One region of the Kocuria sp. CPCC 205263 genome, then DNA from elsewhere that is predicted to be linked to it. Evidence: riboswitches for the same ligand, from Rfam matches in the RefSeq annotation. Region 1 holds a riboswitch; each other region holds the start of a gene.

Region 1 (5,335 bases):
CCGGGGACGTCCGCCAGGAACAGCGCGGTGAAGCCGCCCTCCTCGAGGGTGCGGGCCAGCGATGTCCAGTACTCGAGCCTGTCGAAGCCGGCGACCCCGGCCTCCGGGTGGCGCCACAGTCCCGGTGACTGGTGCACGGGCACCATCATGTCGAAGGCGTTCAGCAGCAGGGGGCGGCTCATACGGTGGTCCTCTCGGGGGTGGTCCGGGTGGCGCTCGCGGCGGCGGGGGTCGCGAGGGCCGGGTCGGCCGCGGTCCGGCCGGCGTGCAGATCGGTGAGTTCGGTGCCGCGCTGGTCCCGGGCGGGATCCTTCGCGGCCAGGGCGGCGACGACGGAGAGCACGGCCAGCACGGAGAGGTAGCCGGCGATCAGCCACGGGGTGTCCCCGCCGGCAGCGAAGAGCAGGGCGGCGATCAGCGGCATGAGCCCGCCGCCCAGGACGGTGCCGACCTGGTAGCCGAAGCTCACGCCCGAGTACCGCACGTGCACGGGGAACTGCTCAGCGAACCAGGCCGCCTGCGGTCCGTAGATCGCGTCGTGGACGAGGTTGATGCCGAGGATCACCACGAGCGGCAGCAGGGCGAGCGGGCCGGCCTCGAGGAACGCGAACAGCACCCAGCCGAAGACGCCGATCGCCGCGTAGGCGCTCACCGAGACGACCTTCCGGCCCACCCGGTCGGACAGCCAGGCCCAGAACGGGGTGGAGAACAGGCCGATGGCCGAGGCGATCATCACCGCGGTCACACCCGCGGCGCTGTCCCCGCGCACGTCCCGCAGGTAGGTCAGCATGTAGACCGTCACCAGGTAGTAGACGGCGTTCTGGGCCAGGCGCAGGCCGATCGTGACCAGCACCGGGCGGCGGTGGTGGACCAGCAGCTCCCGCAGGGGGGCCTTGGCCACGTTGCCCGAGGCCCGGTGCTCCAGGAACTCTGGGGCGTCGGCCACGCCGAGGCGGATCCACAGGCCCACCGCCACGAGCAGGGCCGAGAGCAGGAAGGGGATGCGCCAGCCGTAGGCGGCGAACTGCTCCTCGCTCATGACGTTCTGCACGATGAAGAACGCGCCGGTGGCCAGCAGCATGCCGGCGGAGGAGCCGATCTGGGTGAAGGACCCGAAGAACCCGCGGTGCCGGGCCGGTGAGTGCTCCACGCTCAGCAGCGCGGAGCCGCCCCACTCGGCGCCCGCGGACAGGCCCTGGAGGATGCGCAGGAGCACGAGCCCGACGACGGCCCACCAGCCGATCACCTCGTAGGTGGGCAGCAGGCCGATCAGGGTGGAGGCCACGCCCATGAGCAGCAGGGAGGCCACCAGCAGGGCCTTGCGGCCGATCCGGTCCCCCAGGTGCCCGGCGATGATCCCGCCCAGGGGCCGGGCGATGACCCCGACCGCGAGCGTGGCGAAGGACGCCACGATGCCGCCGAGCTCGGTGGCCATGGGGAAGAACTGGACGTTAAAGACGAGTGCGGCGGCGGTGCCGTAGAGGTAGAAGTCGTACCACTCGATGGTGGTTCCGGCGAAGGCCGAGGCCAGGACGCGCTTCTTGCCGTGGACGATGCTGCTGCGGCCCGGGGCGGCCGTGGTCGTGGTGCTCATGCGTCAGGCTCCTGGGGTTCGGTCGGCGACGGTCGCGGCGTCGGTCGTGGCATCGGTCGCGGCGTCGGTCTTCGCGTCGCCGATGGCGTTCAGGCCCTCCGGCAGGGTGCCGTTGATGAGGTAGTCGCCGAGGGCGCGGGCGCGGAAGGCGATCGGGTTGTGGGTGGCCACGGTCTGGGCGTTGCGCCAGTGCCGGTCCAGGCCCTTGGCCGTGGACGTGGCGGAGGCGCCCACGGTGAGGAACAGGTCCTGGGCCGCGCCGAGCGCCAGCTCCGGCACGGTGACCTGGGCGTGCTCCACGGCGATCTCGGACTCGTGCAGCGCCGCCGGGAGGGTCCCGGTGAAGTCCGGCCGGTCGGCGCCGGCCGCTGCTGCGGCGGCGATCCCGGCGTCCAGGGCACGGGCGGCGTGCAGGACGGTGGCCTCGGCGGCGAAGGCCTTGGCGGAGATCCGCCCGGTGGCCTCCTGGATCAGCGGGTCGTCGCGGAACGGCAGGCCGAGCCCGGTGTTGAAGGTCCGCCGGCGTCCGGCGATGGTCTCCACCGCGTCCCTCCGGGCCGCCCGGGCGATGCCGGCCAGCACGGCCAGCAGCACGAGCTGGAAGAAGGCGGCCTCGTGGACGGCCTCCGCGCTGCCGGCGGTGCGGTCCAGCACGGCGTCGTCCGGGACGCGCACCCGGTCGAAGACCGCGGTGCCGGTGCCGGTGAGCTTCTGCCCGAAGCCGTCCCAGTCGTCCTCGAGCGTCACGCCCTCGGCGTCCGTGGCGACGACGGCGAAGCGGCGCCCGTCCCGGCCGTCCAGGGCGGCCGAGACGCGGGTGTAGTCGCAGAAGACGGAGCCGGTGGCGTAGAACTTCCGGCCGGTGAGCTCCCAGCCCTCGGCGGTCCGGGTGAGCACGGTGTTCAGGGTGCCCAGCGCGTTGCCGCCCTTCTCCGTGGAGGCGTTGCCGACGGTGGCCCCGGCCAGCACCCGCCGGTACCACACCTCCTGGAGCTCCCGAGGCAGGAAGCGCAGGGACTCCACGAAGCCGTGATGGGAGCGGTAGAGGTGGGCGATGTTGGAGTCGGCCTCGGCCAGGTCGACCAGCAGCCGGGTGAAGTCCTCGAGGCTGGCCCCGGGGCCGCCGTGGGCCGCCGGGACGCGCAGGGTGCCGAACCCGGCCCGGTCCAGCCGGTCGACCTCCGCGTAGGGCAGCGCGCGCCGGAGGTCCCGGTCCAGAGCGCCGGCGGCGATCTCCGTGAACAGCGGCCGGAAGTGCTCCCGCAGCCCGGCGTAGTCTCCGGGCAGGCCGGCGGCGAAGTCCGTGCCGGCGCGGGGATGGGCGGTGGTCTCCTCGACCGTGCTCGGGGTCATGCGGTGGTCCTCTCGGTCGCACCGAGGATTGCCGGTCGGCCGGTCGCGCCGGGGCGGGCCCGGTGGCGGCAGCGCCGGACGCTGACGTCACGGACCGACTGCAGATCCGGGATCTCCATCGGTTCTGGCATGAGCACCCTGACCCCTGAGAAGGACGGGTTGCTGCGGCGTCGTCGAGCCAGATCTCTCAACCGCTCTGAATGGGGCACTTGCCATGGGACCAGACCGCCCGGTCCGGGACCAACCGGATGACGGGCGCACGTCACGGAATGTCACGACGGTGTCACAGAAGGTCACGTCGTCCGCAGTGGTGTACCGGCCCGGATCAGGAGATCGGATGAGGAGTCCCGCGCAGGAGTCCGGCTCAGTAGACCGGCTGGTCCGGCTCCACCTGCGCCACCCAGGCGAGCACCCCGCCCTCGAGGTGGCGGACCCGCTCCTCCCGCCCGGCGTAGAAGGACCGCAGCGCCGCGAGCGCGGTCGCGGAGCGGGCCCCGGCCTTGCAGTGCAGCACGAGGTCCGTGCCGCGGGCCTCCGGGGGCAGGGCGTCCGCCCCGCGGTCCAGGATCTCCTGCAGCGGGACGGGCACGGCGCCGTCGATGGCCACGAGCTCCCGCTCCCAGTCCTCGCGCACGTCCACCAGGGCGAAGGACGCCTCCCCGCGCTCCCGGCGCTCGAGCAGCCGGGCCAGCTCGGCCGCCCCGACGGTCTCGGAGGCGTCCGCGCCGGGCAGCGCGCAAACCGCGGCGGGCTGGGCCACCGCGGTGACCGGGGCGGCGTCGGGATCCGGGGTGAGACGCATCTCGCGCCAGGTCATCGCGAGCGCGTCGTGCAGCAGCACCCGGCCGAGCAGGGGCTCCCCGGTGCCGGTGACGAGCTTGACGGCCTCGGTGACCATGACCGCGCCGACGGTGGCGGGGAGCATGCCGAAGACCCCGCCCTCGGCGCAGCTGGGCACCTCGCCGTCCGGCGGGGCCTCGGGGTAGAGGTCCCGGTAGGTGGGCCCGTGCCCGGCCCAGAAGACGCTGACCTGCCCCTCGAAGCGCAGGATGGAACCCCACACGCAGGGTGTGCCGGTCAGGGCGGCGGCGTCGCTGACCACGTAGCGGGTCGCGAAGTTGTCGGCGCCGTCCAGGACCAGGTCGTACCGGCCGATGATGTCCACGGCGTTGTCCGCGTCCAGCCGGGCGGGGTGGGTGCGGACCTCCACCAGCGGGTTGAGCGCGGTGACGGCCTCGGCGGCGGAGACGGCCTTGGGGCGGCCGACGTCGGCGGTCGTGTGCACCACCTGGCGCTGCAGGTTGGACAGCGCCACCACGTCGTCGTCGACGATCCCGAGGGTCCCGACCCCCGCCGCGGCGAGGTACTGCAGGGCCGGGGACCCGAGCCCCCCGGCGCCGACGACGAGCACGCGGGCGTTCCGCAGCCGCCGCTGGCCGAGACTCCCGATCCCGGGCAGGGTCAGGTGCCGGGCGTAGCGCTCGAGCTCCTCGCGGGTCAGTTCGGGGCCGGGCTCCACGAGCGGGGGCAGCGGGCTCACGGCCGCTCCCCCACGGGCGCCCAGTCCCCGCGCGGCACGTCCGCCGGGCCGGCGGCCGGTCCGCCCTCGGGGGCGTCCGTGTCGATCCGCCCGGCCATGGGCGAGGACGCCTGGGCGTGGCGGCGGGCCGGGATGCGCCCGGCACCGGCGGCGAGCCGGCCGGCGAGCACGGCGTGGCGCATCGCGGTGGCCATCGCCACCGGGTCCTGGGCGCGGGTGACGGCGCTGGCCAGCAGCACGGCGTCGCAGCCCAGCTCCATGGCCAGGGCGGCCTCGGAGGCGGTGCCGATCCCGGCGTCGAGCACCACGGGCACGGACGCCCGGGAGGCGATGAGCTCGATGTTGTGCGGGTTGAGGATGCCCAGCCCGGTGCCGATGGGGGCGCCCAGGGGCATCACCGCGGCCGCGCCCAGGTCCTCGAGGCGGCGCGCGACGGCCGGGTCGTCGGAGGTGTAGGCGAAGACCTTGAAGCCGCGGGCCACGAGCTGCTCGGTGGCGTCGAGGAGCTCCACGACGTCGGGCAGCAGCGTGTCCTCGTCCGCGATGACCTCGAGCTTGACCCAGTCGGTCTCGAGGGCCTCCCGGCCGAGCTCGGCGGTCAGCAGCGCGTCCCGGGCGGTGTAGCACCCGGCGGTGTTGGGCAGGATCCGGATGTCGTTGCGCTCGAGCAGCGCGAAGAGGGAGTCGCCCTGGCCGGGGGCGTAGCGGCGCAGGGCCACGGTGGTCAGCTCGGTGCCGGAGGCCAGCAGCGCCTGCTCGAGGGTGTGCAGCGAGCTCAGGCCGCCGGTGCCCATGATCAGCCGGGAGCTCAGCTCGATGCCGTCGAGCACGAGGGGGTCGGGGTGCGG
Region 2 (5,335 bases), on a different contig from region 1:
CTGCAGGTCCGTGCGGAAGGACGCCTCGGTCTTCTCGCGGATCTCGTCCTCGGTGACCCCGGGGGCGAGGCTGCGCAGCACGAGCCCGCCGTCCTCGACGTCGAACACGCACAGGTCCGTGACGATGCGGTCGACCACGCGCACCCCGGTGAGCGGGAGGTCGCACTCGGTCTTGATCTTGGCGGAGCCGTCCTTGGTGACGTGCTCGGTCAGCACGACGACGCGCGGGGTGCCGGCCACCAGGTCCATGGCGCCGCCCATCCCCTTGACCATCTTGCCGGGGATCATCCAGTTGGCGAGGTCGCCGGTGCCGGAGACCTGCATGGCGCCGAGGATCGCGATCTTGACGTGGCCGCCGCGGATCATCCCGAAGGACGTGGCGGAGTCGAAGATGGAGGCCCCGGGCAGCAGCGTGATGGTCTGCTTGCCGGCGTTGATGAGGTCCGGGTCCTCGTCGCCCTCGTAGGGGAACGGGCCCATGCCGAGCACGCCGTTCTCGGACTGCAGCACCACGTCGACGCCCTCGGGCAGGTTGTTGGCCACGAGGGTGGGGATGCCGATGCCGAGGTTGACGTAGTCGCCGTCGGAGAGCTCGACGGCGGCGATCGCCGCCATCTCGTCGCGGGTCCAGCTCATGCCTGGTCTCCGTTCTGCTGGGTGGTCCGCCCGGCGGGGCGGGGGCGGACGGTGCGCTGCTCGATGTCCTTGGGCGCGCCGCTGTACTGCGCGACGTGCTGCACGTAGACGCCCGGGGTCACGATGTGGTCGGGGTGGATGTCGCCGACCGCCACGACGTGCTCGACCTCGGCGAAGGTGACCTTCCCGGCGGTCGCGACGATCGGGTTGAAGTTGCGCGCGGTGTAGCGGTAGACGAGGTTGCCGTCGGTGTCCCCGGTGTGGGCGTGGACCAGGGCGATGTCGGCGACGATGCCGCGCTCCTGCACGTAGGTCTCGCCGTCGAACTCGGCGTGCGGCTTGCCCTCGGCCACCAGGGTGCCGACCCCGGTCTTCGTGTAGAAGGCGGGGATGCCCGCGCCGCCGGCCCGGAGCCGCTCGGCGAGGGTGCCCTGGGGGTTGAACTCGACCTCGAGCTCGCCGTCCAGGTACTGCTGGGCGAACAGCTTGTTCTCGCCCACGTAGGAGGCGAGGACCTTCTTCACTTGGCGGTTCTCGAGCAGGACCCCGAGGCCCTTGCCGTCCACGCCCATGTTGTTCGAGACCACCGTGAGGTCCGTGGCCCCGGAGTCCCGCACCGCGTCGATGAGATCCCGGGGGATCCCGCTCAGCCCGAACCCGCCCACGGCGAGCGTCATGCCGTCCCGCAGGCGTTCCGCCAGCAGCTCGGCGGCGTTGTCTCTGACCTTGGACACCCTTGTCCCTTCCTCTCGTCCGACTGTGACCCAGCACTCAATCTAGGGAGCCTCCACATGCCGGTCAACAGATTTGGCGGGATGACGGCGCTTCTCCTCAGCATCCGGCCATTCGTCCCCCGACTGTCCATATAGTGGAGCCATGGGAGAGGAGCGGACGACGGGCCAGGGGACCCAGGTGGTCCACCGGGTGGGGCAGCTGCTGCGGGCCGTCGCGGGGCGGGAACGGGGCACCACGGTGGCGGAGCTCGCCGCCGAGACCGGGCTGACCCGCCCCACCGTGCACCGGCTGCTCACGGGACTGGCCGAGGAGGGCCTCGTGGACCGCGACGCCGGGACCGGGGCCTGGCAGCTGGGTCCCGAGCTGTACGTGCTGGGCGCGGTGGCGGCCCACCGCTATCCGATCCGGGAGCTGGCCGGGCCCTCGCTGCGCCGGCTCGCGGAGGCCACCGGCGAGAGCGCGTTCCTCTCGGCCCGCCGGGGGCTGGAGACCGTCTGCCTGGCGCGCGTGGAGGGCGCGTTCCCCATCCGCTCCCACGTCCTCTACGAGGGGCTGCGGCTGCCGCTCGGCGTGGCCTCGGCGGGGCTGGCGGTCCTGGCCCACCTCCCGGACGCGGAGGTGGACCGGGTCCTCGCGGCCACGGCCGGGGCCCGCGCCGAGTGGGGCCCGCTGCACACGCCCGAGCGGATCCGGGAGCTGCTCGCGGACGTCCGGCAGGAGGGCTTCGCAGTGAACCCGGGGCTGATCGTCGAGGGCAGCTGGGGCATGGCCGCCGCGGTCTTCGACGCGACGGGCGCGCCGGTCTACGCGCTGAGCCTCACGGGCATCGAGCCCCGGTTCAGCGGCGAGCGGCGGCAGCTCCTGGGCCGGGCCCTGCTCACGGAGGCCCACCGGCTCTCCCGGGAACTGGGTCACCGCTGAGCGGCCCGGACCGGCGGCGGGCCGTCCGGGCCGCCGGACGGTCCGGGCCGCCGGGCTGTCCGGACGGCGGCGCCGCAGTGCGCCGCCGCGGCTCGGGGCGGGCTCAGCGCGCCGTCCAGCCGCCGTCCATCGTGTAGGAGGCCCCGGTGACCATGGACGCGTGCGGTCCGGCCAGCCACGCGACCAGGCTGCCGACGTCCTCCGGGTCCACGAGCTTCTTGATCGGCGTCTCGCCGAGCATGATCCGCTCCACCACCTCGGACTCGGGGATCCCGTGCACCCTCGCCTGGTCGGCGATCTGCTTCTCGACGAGCGGGGTGCGCACGTAGCCGGGGTTGATGCAGTTGCTCGTCACCCCGTGGGCCGCGCCCTCCACCGCGACGGTCTTGGACAGCCCCTCCAGGCCGTGCTTCGCCGAGACGTAGGCGCTCTTGTAGGGGGACGCCCGCAGCCCGTGCACGGAGGAGACGTTGATGACGCGCCCCCACCCCCGCTCGTACATGTGCGGCAGCGCGGCGCGCACCAGCAGGAACGGGGACTCCAGCATCAGCACCAGGATCCGGTGGAAGTCCGCGGGGTCGAACTCCTGGAGAGGGGCGACCTTCTGGATGCCGGCGTTGTTGACCAGCACGTCGACCTCGAGGCTCAGCTCGGCGAGCGCCGCGGTGTCGAGCAGGTCGACGGCCCACGCGCGGCCGCCGAGCTCGTCCGCGACGCGCTGCGCCCCGGCCTCGTCGACGTCGGCCACGACCACGTGCGCGCCGGAGCCGGCGAGGGCCCGGGCGGCGGCCAGGCCGATGCCGCTCGCGCCACCGGTGACGAGCGCCGTGCGGCCCTCGAGATCCTCCTGCTGGGGCGTCTGGGACATGGGGGTCCTTCCTCTGGTCCGTCGTGCCCGCGGGGTGAGGGGCACGGATCACCGCCACGGTATGTGATCCAGGCCATATTCGCGAAGGACAGCGCCGCCCGGGAGCGCGCGCCGGGTTGCGTCACACGGCGTCATGTCCGTCATCCGGGCGCCGAATGGCGCAGCGCGCACGGGTGCGCTTGGATGACAGGGTCACCATCCAGAGCGGCCGAGAGATCTGGCTCGACGACGCCGCAGCAACCCGGGCGACGGTTCCCCCGTCCCGCCTCCGGTGCTACCGCCAGGACCGATGGAAAGGACGCACGAACCATGCTGCACAGCGCCGACCGCATCCGCACGACCCACGCCGGGTCCCTCCCGCGCACCCCGGCGCTGCTCGAGGCCAACCGGGCGAAGGGCGCCGTCCCGGAGGCGGAGTACGACCGGCTCCTGCAAGACTCGGTGGTCGACGTGGTCCGCCGGCAGGCCGAGCTCGGGATCGACGTGGTCAACGACGGCGAGTACGGCCACGTCATGGCCGCGGAGGTCGACTACGGCGCGTGGTGGCACTACATCTTCGCCCGGATTTCGGGCCTCACCCCCGGCGACGTGGACCTGTGGGAGCAGGAGCCGCAGCGCTCCTCGCCAGGCAAGGTGGTCCTGACGAGCTTCGGGGACCGCCGGGACCGCCGGCTGTTCCACGAGGCGTACACGGACCCCTCCTCGGGCATCACCACGGGCAAGCAGGCGCCGTTCCCCAGGATCACCGGGAAGCTGGAGTACACGGGCCACGCGGCGCTGGAGGCGGACATCCGCAACCTCAAGGCCGGGCTGCAGGCCACGGGCGCGAGCGAGGGCTACCTCGCCGCGCTGTCCCCGGGCTCGTGCGCCCGGCTGGAGAACACCCACTACGCGGACGAGGACGAGGTGCTGACCGCCTGCGCCGAGGTGATGCGCGAGGAGTACCGGGCGATCACCGACGCCGGGCTGATCGTGCAGATCGACGACCCCTCCATCGCGGAGAACTGGGACCAGGTCAATCCCGAGCCCGGCGTGGAGGACTACCTCGCGTTCACCCGCAAGCGGGTCGAGGCCCTCAACTACGCCCTCGAGGGCATCCCGGAGGAGCAGGTCCGCTTTCACCTGTGCTGGGGCTCCTGGCACGGCCCGCACACCACGGACCTCGGGTTCGAGCACCTGGTGGAGCTCATGCTCTCCATCAGGGCCGGCGGCTACAGCTTCGAGGCCGCCAACGCCCGGCACGAGCACGAGTGGAAGGTTTGGCAGGACCACGAGCTGCCCGAGGGCAAGGTCATCATCCCGGGGATCGTCTCCCACGCCACCAACGTGGTGGAGCACCCGGAGTTGGTGGCCGACCGGATCGAGCGCTTCGCCCGCCAGGTGGGCCGCGAGAACGTCATCGCCTCGACCGACTGCGGCCTGGGCGGGCGGATCCACCCGCAGATCGCCGCGGCGAAGCTCGAGACCCTCGCCCGCGGGGCCGAGCTCGCCTCCCGCCGGCTCTGGTCCTGACCGGCCCCCGACCTTCCCGCAGACCCTCAGGAGGACACGCATGACCATGCAGAACACCGACCACGTGCAGACCACCCACGTGGGCTCCCTGCCGCGGACCCCGCGGCTGCTCGAGGCCAACCAGCGGCACGCCGAGGGCGCCATCACGTTCGAGCAGCTCACCGCCGAGCTCGCCGCGGGCGTCGAGGACGTGGTCCGCCGGCAGCGCGAGATCGGCGTGGACGTGGTCAACGACGGCGAGTACGGGCACACGATGTCCAGCGCGGTCGACTACGGCGCGTGGTGGAACTACTCCTTCTCCCGCCTCGGCGGGCTCACCCCCTCCGACGAGGACCGGTGGGCGTCCACGGAGAAGAAGCGCTCCTCGCCCGGCAGCATCGTGCTCACGAGCTTCCCGGACCGCCGGGACCGCGAGCGCTTCCGGGATGCGTACGAGGACCCGTCGTCGGGCATCCTCACCGGGCGCTCCTCGACCACGCAGCCCAAGATCACCGGGCCGCTGACCTACACGGGACAGGAGGCCGTGGCCTCGGACGTCCGCAACCTCCGGGCGGCCATGGCGGCCACCGGGGCGCAGACCGGGTTCGTGGCCGCCCTCTCCCCCGGCTCCGCCGCGCGCGTGACGAACGAGTACTACAGGACCGACGAGGAGCTCGTCTACGC
Region 3 (5,335 bases), on a different contig from region 1:
GGGCCGGTCTGCGTCCGGGGGGAACGCGTCGATTGGCTAACGGGAACAGACAGGCGGCTGACCGTCGGCTAGGGTGAAGCGCAGAAGCAACCTCAGGGTATTCCTGGGATACTCGCCGGTTGCGTACAATAAAAGTCCCTCCCGGGACGGATAAGGAGCCATCATGGGAATCATCAGCTGGATCATCCTCGGCCTCATCGCCGGCGCCCTCGCCAAGCTCATCATGCCCGGCAGCCAGGGTGGTGGCATCATCGTCACGATCGTGCTCGGCATCGTGGGGGCCCTCCTCGGAGGCTTCCTCGGCTCGCTGATCGGCATCGGGGACCTGGAGTCCGCGTTCGACATCGGCACCATCATCACCGCCGTCGTGGGAGCCCTCATCGTGCTCTTCATCTGGGGTGCGGTCTCCGGCCGCAAGGGTCGCGCCACGCGCTGATCCCACCCCCGTCGGTCGCCGAGGCCCCGTCCACCGTTCCCGGTGGACGGGGCCTCGGCCCGTTCCTGGCCGGCCGCAGGCACCCCCGGGGCGCGGCACCGGGGACGGCCGCTGGTGGATACTGGGGCCATGACGCCCCCCGCCGCCTCGCCCCGCACCCGCCCGACACCCGAGCTGCGCGCCCTGGCCGCCGCCGGCCCCCGCCGGATCAGCGTCCTCGGCTCGACGGGCTCGATCGGCACCCAGGCGCTCGACGTCGTGCGGGCCGCCCGCGAGCTCGAGGGCGCGGACCCGTTCACCGTGGTCGCCCTCGCCGCCGGACCGCGGCACCTCGAGCTCCTCGCCGAGCAGGCCCTCGAGACCCGCGCCGCGCTCGTGGCGACCAGCGGCACCGCCCAGGACGCCGCCCGGCTGGCCGGCCTCATCGCGGACCGGGCCGCGTCCGCCGGGGCCGGGGGATACCGCCCGGACGTCGTGCACGGGCCCGACGCCGCGTCCGTGGCCGCCGCCCACCCCGACGCCGACCTCGTGCTCAACGGGATCACCGGCTCCATCGGCCTCGCCCCCACGCTGGCGGCGCTGCGGGCCGGGCACCGGCTCGCCCTGGCGAACAAGGAGTCCCTGATCGCCGGCGGCGCCCTGGTCAAGGCCGCCGCCGCGGCCACCGGGGACCCGGACGCTTTGATTCCCGTGGACTCCGAGCACTCCGCGCTGGCGCAGGCGCTGCGCGGCGGCACCGCCGGGGAGGTGGACCGGCTCGTGCTGACGGCCTCCGGCGGGCCCTTCCGCGGCCGGTCCCGGGCGGAGCTCGAGGGGGTCACGCCCCGGGACGCGCTGCGCCACCCGACGTGGGACATGGGCCTGATGGTGACGACCAACTCGGCGACCATGGTGAACAAGGCCCTCGAGGTGCTCGAGGCCCACCTGCTCTTCGACGTGCCCCTCGAGCGCATCGACGTGGTGGTCCACCCCCAGTCGGTCGTGCACTCCATGGTCCAGTTCGTGGACGGCTCCACCCTCGCCCAGGCCTCGCCCCCGGACATGCGCCTGCCCATCGCCCTCGGTCTGGCCTGGCCGCACCGGGTGCCCGGGGCCGCCCTGCCGTGCGACTGGACGCGCGCCACGGAGTGGACCTTCGAGCCCCTCGACCCGGTGGCGTTCCCCGCTGTCGAGCTCCTCAAGGCGGCGGGGGAGCGGGGCGGGACCTTCCCCGCCGTGTTCAACGCGGCCAACGAGGAGGCGGTGCACGCCTTCCACGACGGCCGGATCCGGTTCCCCGCCATCGTGGACACGGTCGAGGCGGTGCTGGGCGAGCACGACGACGACGCCCCGCTGGAGCTCGAGGCCGTGCTGGCGGCCGAGCGCTGGGCCCGCGGGCGGGCCCGCGTGGTCCTCGCCCACTGACGGGGCCGGGCCCGGCCCCGCCGCACGTGCTAGTCTGTCGGGCGGATGACGAGTCCCAGCGTGCAGCCCTGGCTTGCTGGGCGGCAACCCTCTCCCGTAGTGGGGTGCCCCAGGTGAACCATCCGGCACCGGCCGACGACGGCCGGCGGCAAGTACGGTCCGACCGCGCACGCGCCCTCCGGCGCGCCCTCGACCGTGGCCGCCGGACCCGTTGGCCCCGGTGGAGACCTCCGACACCCCGGACCCACGGAAAGGCACCACATGCGATCGCAGCGCCTCCCCTTCCTCGCCCTCGCCACGACCCTCGGCCTCGCCCTCACCGCCTGCGGCGGTTCCGCCGGGGAGTCCTCCGGCGAGGGCGTGCTCGCCGACGACAAGGTCACCATCGGCGTGGTGGGCACCGACCCGACCCACGACGCCCTCCAGCGGGTGGCCGAGGAGCAGGGCATCACCGTCGAGTACGTCGACTTCTCCGACTACAACCAGCCGAACCCCGCCACCGAGTCCGGTGACGTGGAGATGACCTGGTTCCAGCACGTCCCGTTCCTCGCCGACTACAACAACGCGGCCGGGGGCTCCATCACCCCGATCGGCTCGACATCGATCTACCCGCTGGGCCTGTACTCCAACCAGTACGACTCCGTGGAGCAGTTCCAGGAGGGCGACGAGATCGCGGTGCCCAACGACGCCGTGAACCTCTCCCGGGCCCTGCTCGTGCTCGAGGCCGCAGGTCTCGTGGAGCTGACCGGCGACACCCTCATCCCCACCGAGCTCGACGTCGACACCGAGGCCTCCACGGTGCGCGTCACCCCGGTCTCCGCGGAGCAGACGGTGCTCTCGCTCGACTCGGTGGCCGGCTCGGTCATCAACAACGACTTCCTCTCGCGGGCCGACATCGACCCGCAGTCCGCGCTCGCCCAGGACGACCCCGAGTCCGAGGGCTCCCGTGCCTACGTCAACCTCTTCACCACCACGGAGGAGCTCGCCGACGACGAGACCCTCCGGCAGGTCGCGGCCCTCTACCACGAGCAGGCCGTGATCGACGCCGAGATGGAGGAGACCAAGGACACCGCCGTGCCGCTGCAGCTGGAGCCGGAGGAGCTCCAGGAGCTGACCGCGCGCTACCAGCAGGAGCTGAAGGACCAGGAGCAGTGAGCGCGGCGGTCCCCGCCGGGCCGTCCGCACCCGGGCGCCCGGACGAGGTGCTCGTCTCCTTCCGCAACGTCTCCAAGACCTTCCGCACCGGCTCGGGGCGGGCGGCGCGCGAGGTGCTCGCGGTCGACGACGTCACCCTCGACGTCCGCCGCGGCGAGATCTTCGGCGTGATCGGCTACTCCGGGGCGGGCAAGTCCACTCTCGTGCGCCTGATCAACGGGCTCGAGCCCGTGTCCTCGGGTTCCCTGACCGTGGAGGGCTTCGAGGTGGCCGGCCGGCGCGAGACCGAGCTGGCGCCCGTGCGGCAGGAGATCGGGATGATCTTCCAGCAGTTCAACCTCTTCACCTCCCGCACCGTCGCCGGCAACGTCGAGTACCCGCTCAAGCGGGCCGGCTGGCCGAAGGAGAAGCGCCGGGCGCGGGTGGCCGAGCTGCTCGAGTTCGTTGGCCTCGCCGCCCGCGCCGGCAACTACCCGGAGCAGCTCTCCGGCGGGCAGAAGCAGCGCGTGGGCATCGCCCGCGCCCTGGCGACCAGCCCGAAGCTGCTCCTGGCCGACGAGTCGACGAGCGCCCTCGACCCGGAGACCACGCAGGAGGTGCTGCAGGTGCTGCAGCGGGTCAACCGGGAGCTCGGGATCACAATCGTGATCATCACCCACGAGATGGACGTGGTCCGCGCGATCGCCGACCGCGTGGCCGTGATGCAGGACGGGAAGGTCGTGGAGCACGGCTCCACCGTGGACATCTTCGCCCGGCCCCGCACCGAGACCGCCCGCCGCTTCGTCTCCTCCGTCCTGCACTCGGTGCCCGACGCCCGCGAGGTCGAGCGGCTGCGCCGCGCCCACCGGGGGCGCCTGGTGATCGTGGACGTCGGCGACGGCGTGGACATCGGCGGGGTGCTCTCGGACGGCGCCGCCCGCGGGGTCCGCTTCACCATCGCCTACGGCGGGATCAGCGTGCTCCAGGAGCAGTCGTTCGGGTCCCTGACCTTCGAGCTGACCGGTGCGGACACGGCCGTGCAGGCCGTGGTCGACGAGATGTCTCGCATCACGACCCTGAGAGAGGTGGCCGCGTGAACGACTGGTCCGTCCTGGGACCCGAGCTGCTGTCCGCGCTCGGGGAGACCCTCTACATGGTGGCCGTCACGCTGCTGCTCGCCGGCCTGCTCGGTCTGCTCGTGGGCGTCGGCCTCTACGTCACCCGCCGGGGCAACATCCTGGAGAACCGGGCGGTGCACGAGGGCCTCAACCTCGTGGTGAACTTCGTCCGGCCGATCCCGTTCATCATCCTGCTGGCCGCGCTGGGACCGGTGACCCAGGGGGTCGTCGGGACCCGGCTGGGACCCAACGCCGCGATCTTCGCGATGACCATCGGGGCCATGTTCGCGGTGGCGCGCATCGTCGAGCAGAACCTCATGAGCGTGGACCCCGGCGTCGTGGAGGCGGCCCGCTCCATGGGCGTCTCCCGCGGCCGCATCATCACCACGGTGATCCTGCCCGAGGCGCTGGGCCCCCTGGTGCTCGGCTACACCTTCCTGGTCATCGGCATCACGGACATGTCGGCGATGGCCGGGGCCATCGGCGCCGGCGGCCTGGGCGACTTCGCCCTGCGCCTGGGCTACCAGCGGTTCAACGACGAGGTCACGTGGGCGGCGGTCGCCGTCATCGTGGTCCTGGTCCAGCTCGTGCAGGTGGTGGGCAACCGGCTGGCGCGCCGGATCCTGCGCCGCTGAGGCGCCCCGCCCCGCAGCCCTCCGACGGCCGGTGCGCCTCCCTCCCAGGAGGGCACCGGCCGTCGTCGTGCCCTGTGGTGCGCCCGGTGCCCGACGCCCAGGATCGTGGTGCAGACTGGTCCTCGCCGTGCCGAGCGCACGGCCCCGACGTCCCCGGCGCCCGCCGGGGTCCCTCGACGATCCCGGGAGGTCCGACGGATGGGTGTCGTGCTGTTCCTCGTGGGCGTGCTGCTGGCCGCCGCCGCCATCGCGGTCTCCATCGCCCTCCACGAGATCGGCCACCTCGTGCCGGCCAAGCTCTTCGGCGTGCGCGTCACGCAGTACATGGTCGGCTTCGGGCGCACCGTGTTCTCCCGCCGGCGCGGCGAGACGGAGTACGGGCTCAAAGCGGTCCCGCTGGGCGGCTACATCTCCATGGTGGGGATGTACCCGCCGGCGCGCGCAGGCTCGACGGCCCGCGCCTCGAGCACCGGCGTGTTCCAGCAGATGGCGGCCGAGGCCCGCGGCGGCGCCGCGGACCAGCTCCTCCCCGGGGACGAGGACCGCGTGTTCTACCGGCTGCCCGTGTGGAAGCGGATCGTGATCATGCTCGGCGGCCCGGTGATGAA
Region 4 (5,335 bases), on a different contig from region 1:
TCCTCCCAGGAGCCCTCCCAGAGCTTGTAGCAGACCTCCATGAACTCCTCGGCGATCTCGTAGCGCTCGTCGTGGGAGATCTGCTCCGTCAGCCCGTGGTTCTCGGCGGCCGACTTCAGGTAGGACGTCACCACGTTGAAGCCCATCCGGCCCTTCGTGAGGTGGTCGAGGGTCGCGAACTTCCGGGCGAGCGGGTACGGCTGCTCGTAGGTGATCGCGCTCGTCACGCCGAAGCCGAGGTGCTTCGTCACGGCCGCCATCGCGGAGATCTGCATGAAGGGGTCGTTGACCGGGATCTGGGTGGCGTCCCGGATCACCGGGGCCGCGGAGTTCTGGTAGACGTCGTAGTACCCGACGACGTCCGCGAGGAACAGCGCGTCGAAGAGCCCCTTCTCCAGGACCTGGGCGACGTCCGTCCAGTACTCGATCGTGTTGTACTCGTCCGCCCGGGAGCGGGGGTGCTTCCACAGGCCGGGGGCCTGGTGGCCCACGCAGGTCATGTCGAAGGCGTTCAGGGCGATGCGCTTGCTCATGGGGTGTTCCTCCCGGGTCGATGCCGACCCGCGCCCGTGCGTCGTGGAGACCTGCCCGCGGGTCCGACGCACTGGTGGGCGCCGTACTTGCCGCGGAGCACGTGCACCGCGGCCCGATGTTCATCTGGGGCACCCCGCTACGGGAGAGGGTTGCCGCCCGACCAGCCAGAGCTTCGTGTCGGGACTCGTCATCGTCGTCGGGGGACAGCTTAGCGGGTGGCCCCTGACCGGGTGCAACCCCCGTGCGGTCCCACCGCACGGGGACGGTCCCGGCCGGCAGCGGGACGGTGCCGATCCGGTACGGGCAGCTCCGACGGGGCGCTCAGCCGGGTCGTTCAGCCGGGCGGGGCGAGCGGCGGGGTCCGGCTCGGGTCCAGGGTCCAGCCGCGCCGGAGCAGGGACCGGAGCTCGATCAGGGGGCAGGTGTCCATGACCACGTCGAGGCCGGCCCGCTCCGCCCGGGCGGCGGCGTCCTCGTCGACGACGCCCAGCTGCAGCCACACCGCGGCGGCGCCCACGGCGATGGCCTGGTCCACCACCGCGCCGACGCGGCGGGAGTTCACGAAGCAGTCCACCACGTCGATCGGTCCCGGGACCTCGGCGAGCGTGCGGTAGCCGGGCTCGCCGTGCACCGGCTCGCCCTTCGGGTTGACCGGCACGATCGTCATGCCGAGGTCGTCCCGGATCCGCTTCGCCACCGAGTGCGCCGGACGGGCCGTGTTGCCGGTCAGTCCCACCACGGCCCACCGGCCGGGCCGGGTCATGAGGCGGTCGATGACGGCAGGGTCGTTGCGGCTCATGCCCCCAGCCTGGCACGGAACCCGCTTCCTCTCCTTCTTCCTCCGTGTACCTCCGCGAGGCCGCACGTGTCGGCCACTTCAGGCGCCCGAGGTGGCCGACACGTGCGACCTCGCGGAGGGGGGGGTCAGGAGAAGAGCGGCAGGAGGTCCGCGTGCGCGCCCAGCTCCGCACGCTCCTGGGCGGTCAGCTCCGCCCGGCCGGTGCCCACGCGGGCAAAGTGCTCGTCGCTCCAGTGCTCGAGCGGTTCCCGCTCCCACAGGTCGGTGAGGACCCGGCGGACCTCGGCGAGCCCGTCCACGGCGGGACCCGGGGAGCCGTCCAGGTGCTGGATCAGGTCCAGGTGGTGCACCGTGGCCTCCACCGCGAGGGTGCTCAGCAGGTCCTCGAGGCGCAGCACGTGCCCCTGGGTGCGGACCGCGCCGTCGCCGCAGTGCTGCGCCGCGTGCACGAGCGCCCGGGTGGTCTCGCGGTGGAGGGCGCGCACCGGCTCCCAGTCCAGGACCATGGACGCGGCCACGCGGGTGTGGCGCCGGGCCTCGGCGGCCCCCGCGGGATCGCCACCCCAGTCGGTCCAGTAGGTCGCGGCGTCCCGGTCGGGTCGGGCGGTGGTGGGCGTGTGCAGGGCGACCAGCCCGCGCAGGGCGTCCATCGCGCAGTGGTGGGTGAGGTCCCGGACCGACCACCCCGGGCAGCCCGTGGCGGCCCAGGAGTCGTCGTCGCCGAGCCCGTCGAGGACCGCGCCGAACGCCGTGCAGGCGTCGCGCACCAGGTCCGCCCGGGCCGGGCTTCTGCGGCTCGTCATGGGTCCATGGTGGGGCACGGAGGGCTCCCGTGCCAGCGATGTGTCGCGATCATCACGGATGCGACGGATTTGCCAGGAAACACGCCGAGGACGTTCAATTGGTGGTGTAACCATCCGGAGCGGCTGAGAGACCTGGCTCGTCGACGTCGCAGCAACCGGCACGGATCCGTCTGATCCTCCGTGCGAGGTGCTAATGCCAGGACCGATGGAGTTGATCATGAGCACTTCCCTGCTGGGCTCTGCGCCGGCCACCGCACCGGGCACCGCGAAGCGCGCCTTCTCCGTGGCCTTCGAGCACGTCGGCAAGTCCTTCCCGTCCGGCCGCGAGACCCACCACGTCCTGCAGGACGTCGACGTCACGGCCCGGCCCGGCGAGGTCCTGGCGGTCCTGGGGCCCTCGGGGTGCGGCAAGTCCACGCTCCTGCGGGCCGCGGCGGGGCTCGACACCGCCTCGGCCGGACGGGTGCTCATCGACGGCACCCCCGTGTCCGGCATCGACCCGCGCTGCGCGGTCGCCTTCCAGGAGCCCCGCCTGCTGCCGTGGCGCTCGGTGCGCGAGAACGTCCGCCTGGGCCTGTCCCGCGGAATCCCCCGGGACGAGGGGGACGCCGTGATCGACGACCTGCTGCGCCTGGTGGGGCTCACCGCGCACGCCGGCCACCGTCCCCGCGCGATCTCCGGCGGCATGGCCCAGCGCGCGTCCCTGGCCCGGGCCCTGGCCCGCAATCCCGGGGTCCTGCTGCTCGACGAGCCCTTCGGCGCGCTCGACGCCCTGACCCGCCTGAAGATGCAGGACCTGCTGCTCACGATCCACGCGGCCCAGCCCACCACCGTCCTGCTCGTCACCCACGACGTCGACGAGGCGCTGCAGCTCGCGGACCGGATCGTGGTCCTGGGCCGGACCGGGCCCACCGCCCCCGCCTCGATCAGCACGATCCTCGCCGTCCCCGGCGAGCGCCCCCGGGACCGGGCCTCCGAGGTCCTCGCCGAGCTGCGCGTGCAGCTCCTCGGCCACCTCGGCGTCGACACCCACCACCCCGCGACCCGCTGACGCGGCTGCCCCCACCCCGACTCCCCTCCCCGGACCAGCGGCGGCACCCGCCCGCGCCGCCCGGCACCGTCCGTCCACCACGAAAGGCTCCGCCATGCCCCTGCCCCAGCGCTCCGCCCGCACCATCCCCGCACTCGCCGCCGTCCTGGCCCTCGGCCTGACCGGGTGCATGGCCGGCGAGGGCTCCGGCGAGCCGCCCGCGGAGGCCGCCGGGGACGGCACCGTCCGCGTGGACTGGGCCACCTACAACCCGCTCTCCGTGGTGATCAAGGAGAAGGGCTGGCTCGAGACCGCGTTCGCCGAGGAGGGCATCGAGGTGGAGTGGGTGCAGTCCGCCGGGTCGAACAAGGCCAACGAGGCGCTGCGCGCGGAGGCGGTGGACATCGGCTCCACCGCGGGCTCCGCGGCGCTGCTGGCCCGCAGCAACGGCACCCCGATCCGGGTGATCGACCTCTACTCGCAGCCGGAGTGGTCCGCCCTCGTCACCACCGCCGGCAGCGAGGTGCAGGAGGTCGCGGACCTCGAGGGCCGCACCGTGGCCGCGACCAAGGGCACCGACCCGTACTTCTTCCTGCTCCAGGCCCTCGACGAGGCCGGGGTGGACGCCGAGGACGTCACGATCCAGAACCTGCAGCACGCCGACGGCCGCGCCGCCCTGGAGAACGGCCAGGTGGACGCCTGGTCCGGGCTCGACCCGATCATGGCCGCCGCGGAGGAGAACGGCGCGGAGCTGTTCTACCGCAACGTCGACTTCAACACCTACGGCTTCCTCAACGCCCACGAGAGCTTCCTCGAGGAGCAGCCCGAGGCCGCCCAGACCGTGGTGGACGTCTACGCCTACGCCCGGCAGTGGGCGCAGGAGAACACGGAGGAGACCGCGCAGCTGCTCGCCGAGGCGGCCGGGATCGAGCTGTCCGTGGCCGAGAAGGTGCTCGAGCGCACCAACCTGGACATCGACCACGTGCCGGGCGACGAGCAGCTGGCGGTCCTCGAGAAGGTCGGGCCGATCTTCGTGGAGTCCGACGACGTGGCCGACCAGGAGCAGATCGACGAGGCGCTCGGGAGCATCGTGGAGAGCTCCTACGCCGAGAACGCCGACGCCTCCCGCGCGGCCGAGCTGGTCGGGGACGGGCAGTGACGCAGCCACTGGCCCCCGCCGAGGAGGCGCAGCGTCTCGAGGACGCCCCCGCCGCGGCCCCCCGGCGGCGGCCGCTGCTGCGCACCGGGCTGGGCCTGCTGCTGCCCGCCGCGCTGCTGGTGCTGTGGCACGTGCTGTCCACCGCCGGGGTCTTCAGCGCCGTGCAGCTGCCGGCCCCGCTCGCGGTGCTCGAGGCCGGGATCGGCCTGCTGGCCGGCGGGGACCTGTGGACCCACGTGGGCATCTCGACCCAGCGCGTGCTGATCGGCTTCCTGATCGGCGCCGGGCTCGGCCTCGTGGCCGGGTCCTTCATCGGCCTCTCCCGCTGGGGCTCCACGTTGGTGGGCCCCACGATCGGGGCGTTCCGCGCGGTGCCGTCCCTGGCGTGGGTGCCGCTGCTGCTGCTGTGGATCGGTCTCGGCGAGGACTCCAAGGTCACGCTGGTGGCCATCGGCGCGTTCTTCCCGGTCTACACCACGGTCTCCGCGGCCCTGCAGCACGTGGACCGCAACCTCATCGAGGCGGCGCGGGCGTTCGGGCTGCACGGGCTGCGCCTGCTCACCACGGTGCAGCTGCCGGCCGTCATGCCGTCGGTCATCTCGGGGCTGCGACTGGCCCTGGCCCAGGCGTGGCTGTTCCTCGTGGCCGCCGAGCTGCTGGGCGCCTCCATGGGACTGGGCTGGCTGCTCACCGACTCGCAGAACAACGGCCGCACCGACCGCCTGCTCCTCGCCATCGTGCTGCTCGCGGTGCTCGGCAAGGCGACGGACGCGCTGCTGGGGGTCTTCGAGAAGTGGGCCGCCAAGAAATGGGCCTGACACGTGCGCCTGGCACAGTGGAACCGTCGTCCGTGCCGACCGGAAAGGACAGCAGCACCGTGAGCTTCAGCTGGAGCGACCCCTCCTCCCCCACCCCCAATCCCGCCCTGGTCTCGGACGAGGCCCGGATCGCCTTCTGGGAGGCGCAGGCGTCGCGCCTCGACTGGGCGCGGCCGTGGACCACCGCGCACC

What was found. Region 1 has a riboswitch for S-adenosylmethionine ahead of RF647_RS18050 (acyl-CoA dehydrogenase family protein). Riboswitches for the same ligand answer to the same signal wherever they lie in the genome.
Region 2: another riboswitch for S-adenosylmethionine. It lies ahead of RF647_RS02245 (cobalamin-independent methionine synthase II family protein); the one in region 1 lies ahead of RF647_RS18050 (acyl-CoA dehydrogenase family protein).
Region 3: another riboswitch for S-adenosylmethionine. It lies ahead of RF647_RS04320 (MetQ/NlpA family ABC transporter substrate-binding protein); the one in region 1 lies ahead of RF647_RS18050 (acyl-CoA dehydrogenase family protein).
Region 4: another riboswitch for S-adenosylmethionine. It lies ahead of RF647_RS02110 (ABC transporter ATP-binding protein); the one in region 1 lies ahead of RF647_RS18050 (acyl-CoA dehydrogenase family protein).

Annotation. Positions count from the first base shown of each region.
Region 1 is NZ_JAVKPV010000018.1:15,881-21,215, reverse strand. Features, by position in the region: gene RF647_RS18060 (LLM class flavin-dependent oxidoreductase) at 1-182, opposite strand, end outside; gene RF647_RS18055 (MFS transporter) at 179-1,594, opposite strand; gene RF647_RS18050 (acyl-CoA dehydrogenase family protein) at 1,598-2,947, opposite strand; SAM riboswitch class I at 3,060-3,154, opposite strand; gene moeB (molybdopterin-synthase adenylyltransferase MoeB) at 3,312-4,487, opposite strand; gene RF647_RS18040 (thiazole synthase) at 4,484-5,335, opposite strand, start outside.
Region 2 is NZ_JAVKPV010000001.1:472,568-477,902, forward strand. Features, by position in the region: gene RF647_RS02225 (CoA transferase subunit B) at 1-636, opposite strand, end outside; gene RF647_RS02230 (CoA transferase subunit A) at 633-1,370, opposite strand; gene RF647_RS02235 (IclR family transcriptional regulator) at 1,513-2,292, shown strand; gene RF647_RS02240 (3-hydroxybutyrate dehydrogenase) at 2,396-3,160, opposite strand; SAM riboswitch class I at 3,353-3,456, shown strand; gene RF647_RS02245 (cobalamin-independent methionine synthase II family protein) at 3,470-4,672, shown strand; gene RF647_RS02250 (cobalamin-independent methionine synthase II family protein) at 4,713-5,335, shown strand, end outside.
Region 3 is NZ_JAVKPV010000002.1:417,725-423,059, forward strand. Features, by position in the region: gene RF647_RS04310 (GlsB/YeaQ/YmgE family stress response membrane protein) at 164-436, shown strand; gene dxr (1-deoxy-D-xylulose-5-phosphate reductoisomerase) at 566-1,840, shown strand; SAM riboswitch class IV at 1,885-2,001, shown strand; gene RF647_RS04320 (MetQ/NlpA family ABC transporter substrate-binding protein) at 2,102-2,995, shown strand; gene RF647_RS04325 (methionine ABC transporter ATP-binding protein) at 2,992-4,071, shown strand; gene RF647_RS04330 (methionine ABC transporter permease) at 4,128-4,727, shown strand; gene RF647_RS04335 (RIP metalloprotease) at 4,926-5,335, shown strand, end outside.
Region 4 is NZ_JAVKPV010000001.1:443,749-449,083, forward strand. Features, by position in the region: gene RF647_RS02095 (LLM class flavin-dependent oxidoreductase) at 1-533, opposite strand, end outside; SAM riboswitch class IV at 612-726, opposite strand; gene RF647_RS02100 (CoA-binding protein) at 869-1,333, opposite strand; gene RF647_RS02105 (maleylpyruvate isomerase N-terminal domain-containing protein) at 1,459-2,136, opposite strand; SAM riboswitch class I at 2,244-2,348, shown strand; gene RF647_RS02110 (ABC transporter ATP-binding protein) at 2,354-3,187, shown strand; gene RF647_RS02115 (aliphatic sulfonate ABC transporter substrate-binding protein) at 3,282-4,325, shown strand; gene RF647_RS02120 (ABC transporter permease) at 4,322-5,143, shown strand; gene RF647_RS02125 (AMP-binding protein) at 5,203-5,335, shown strand, end outside.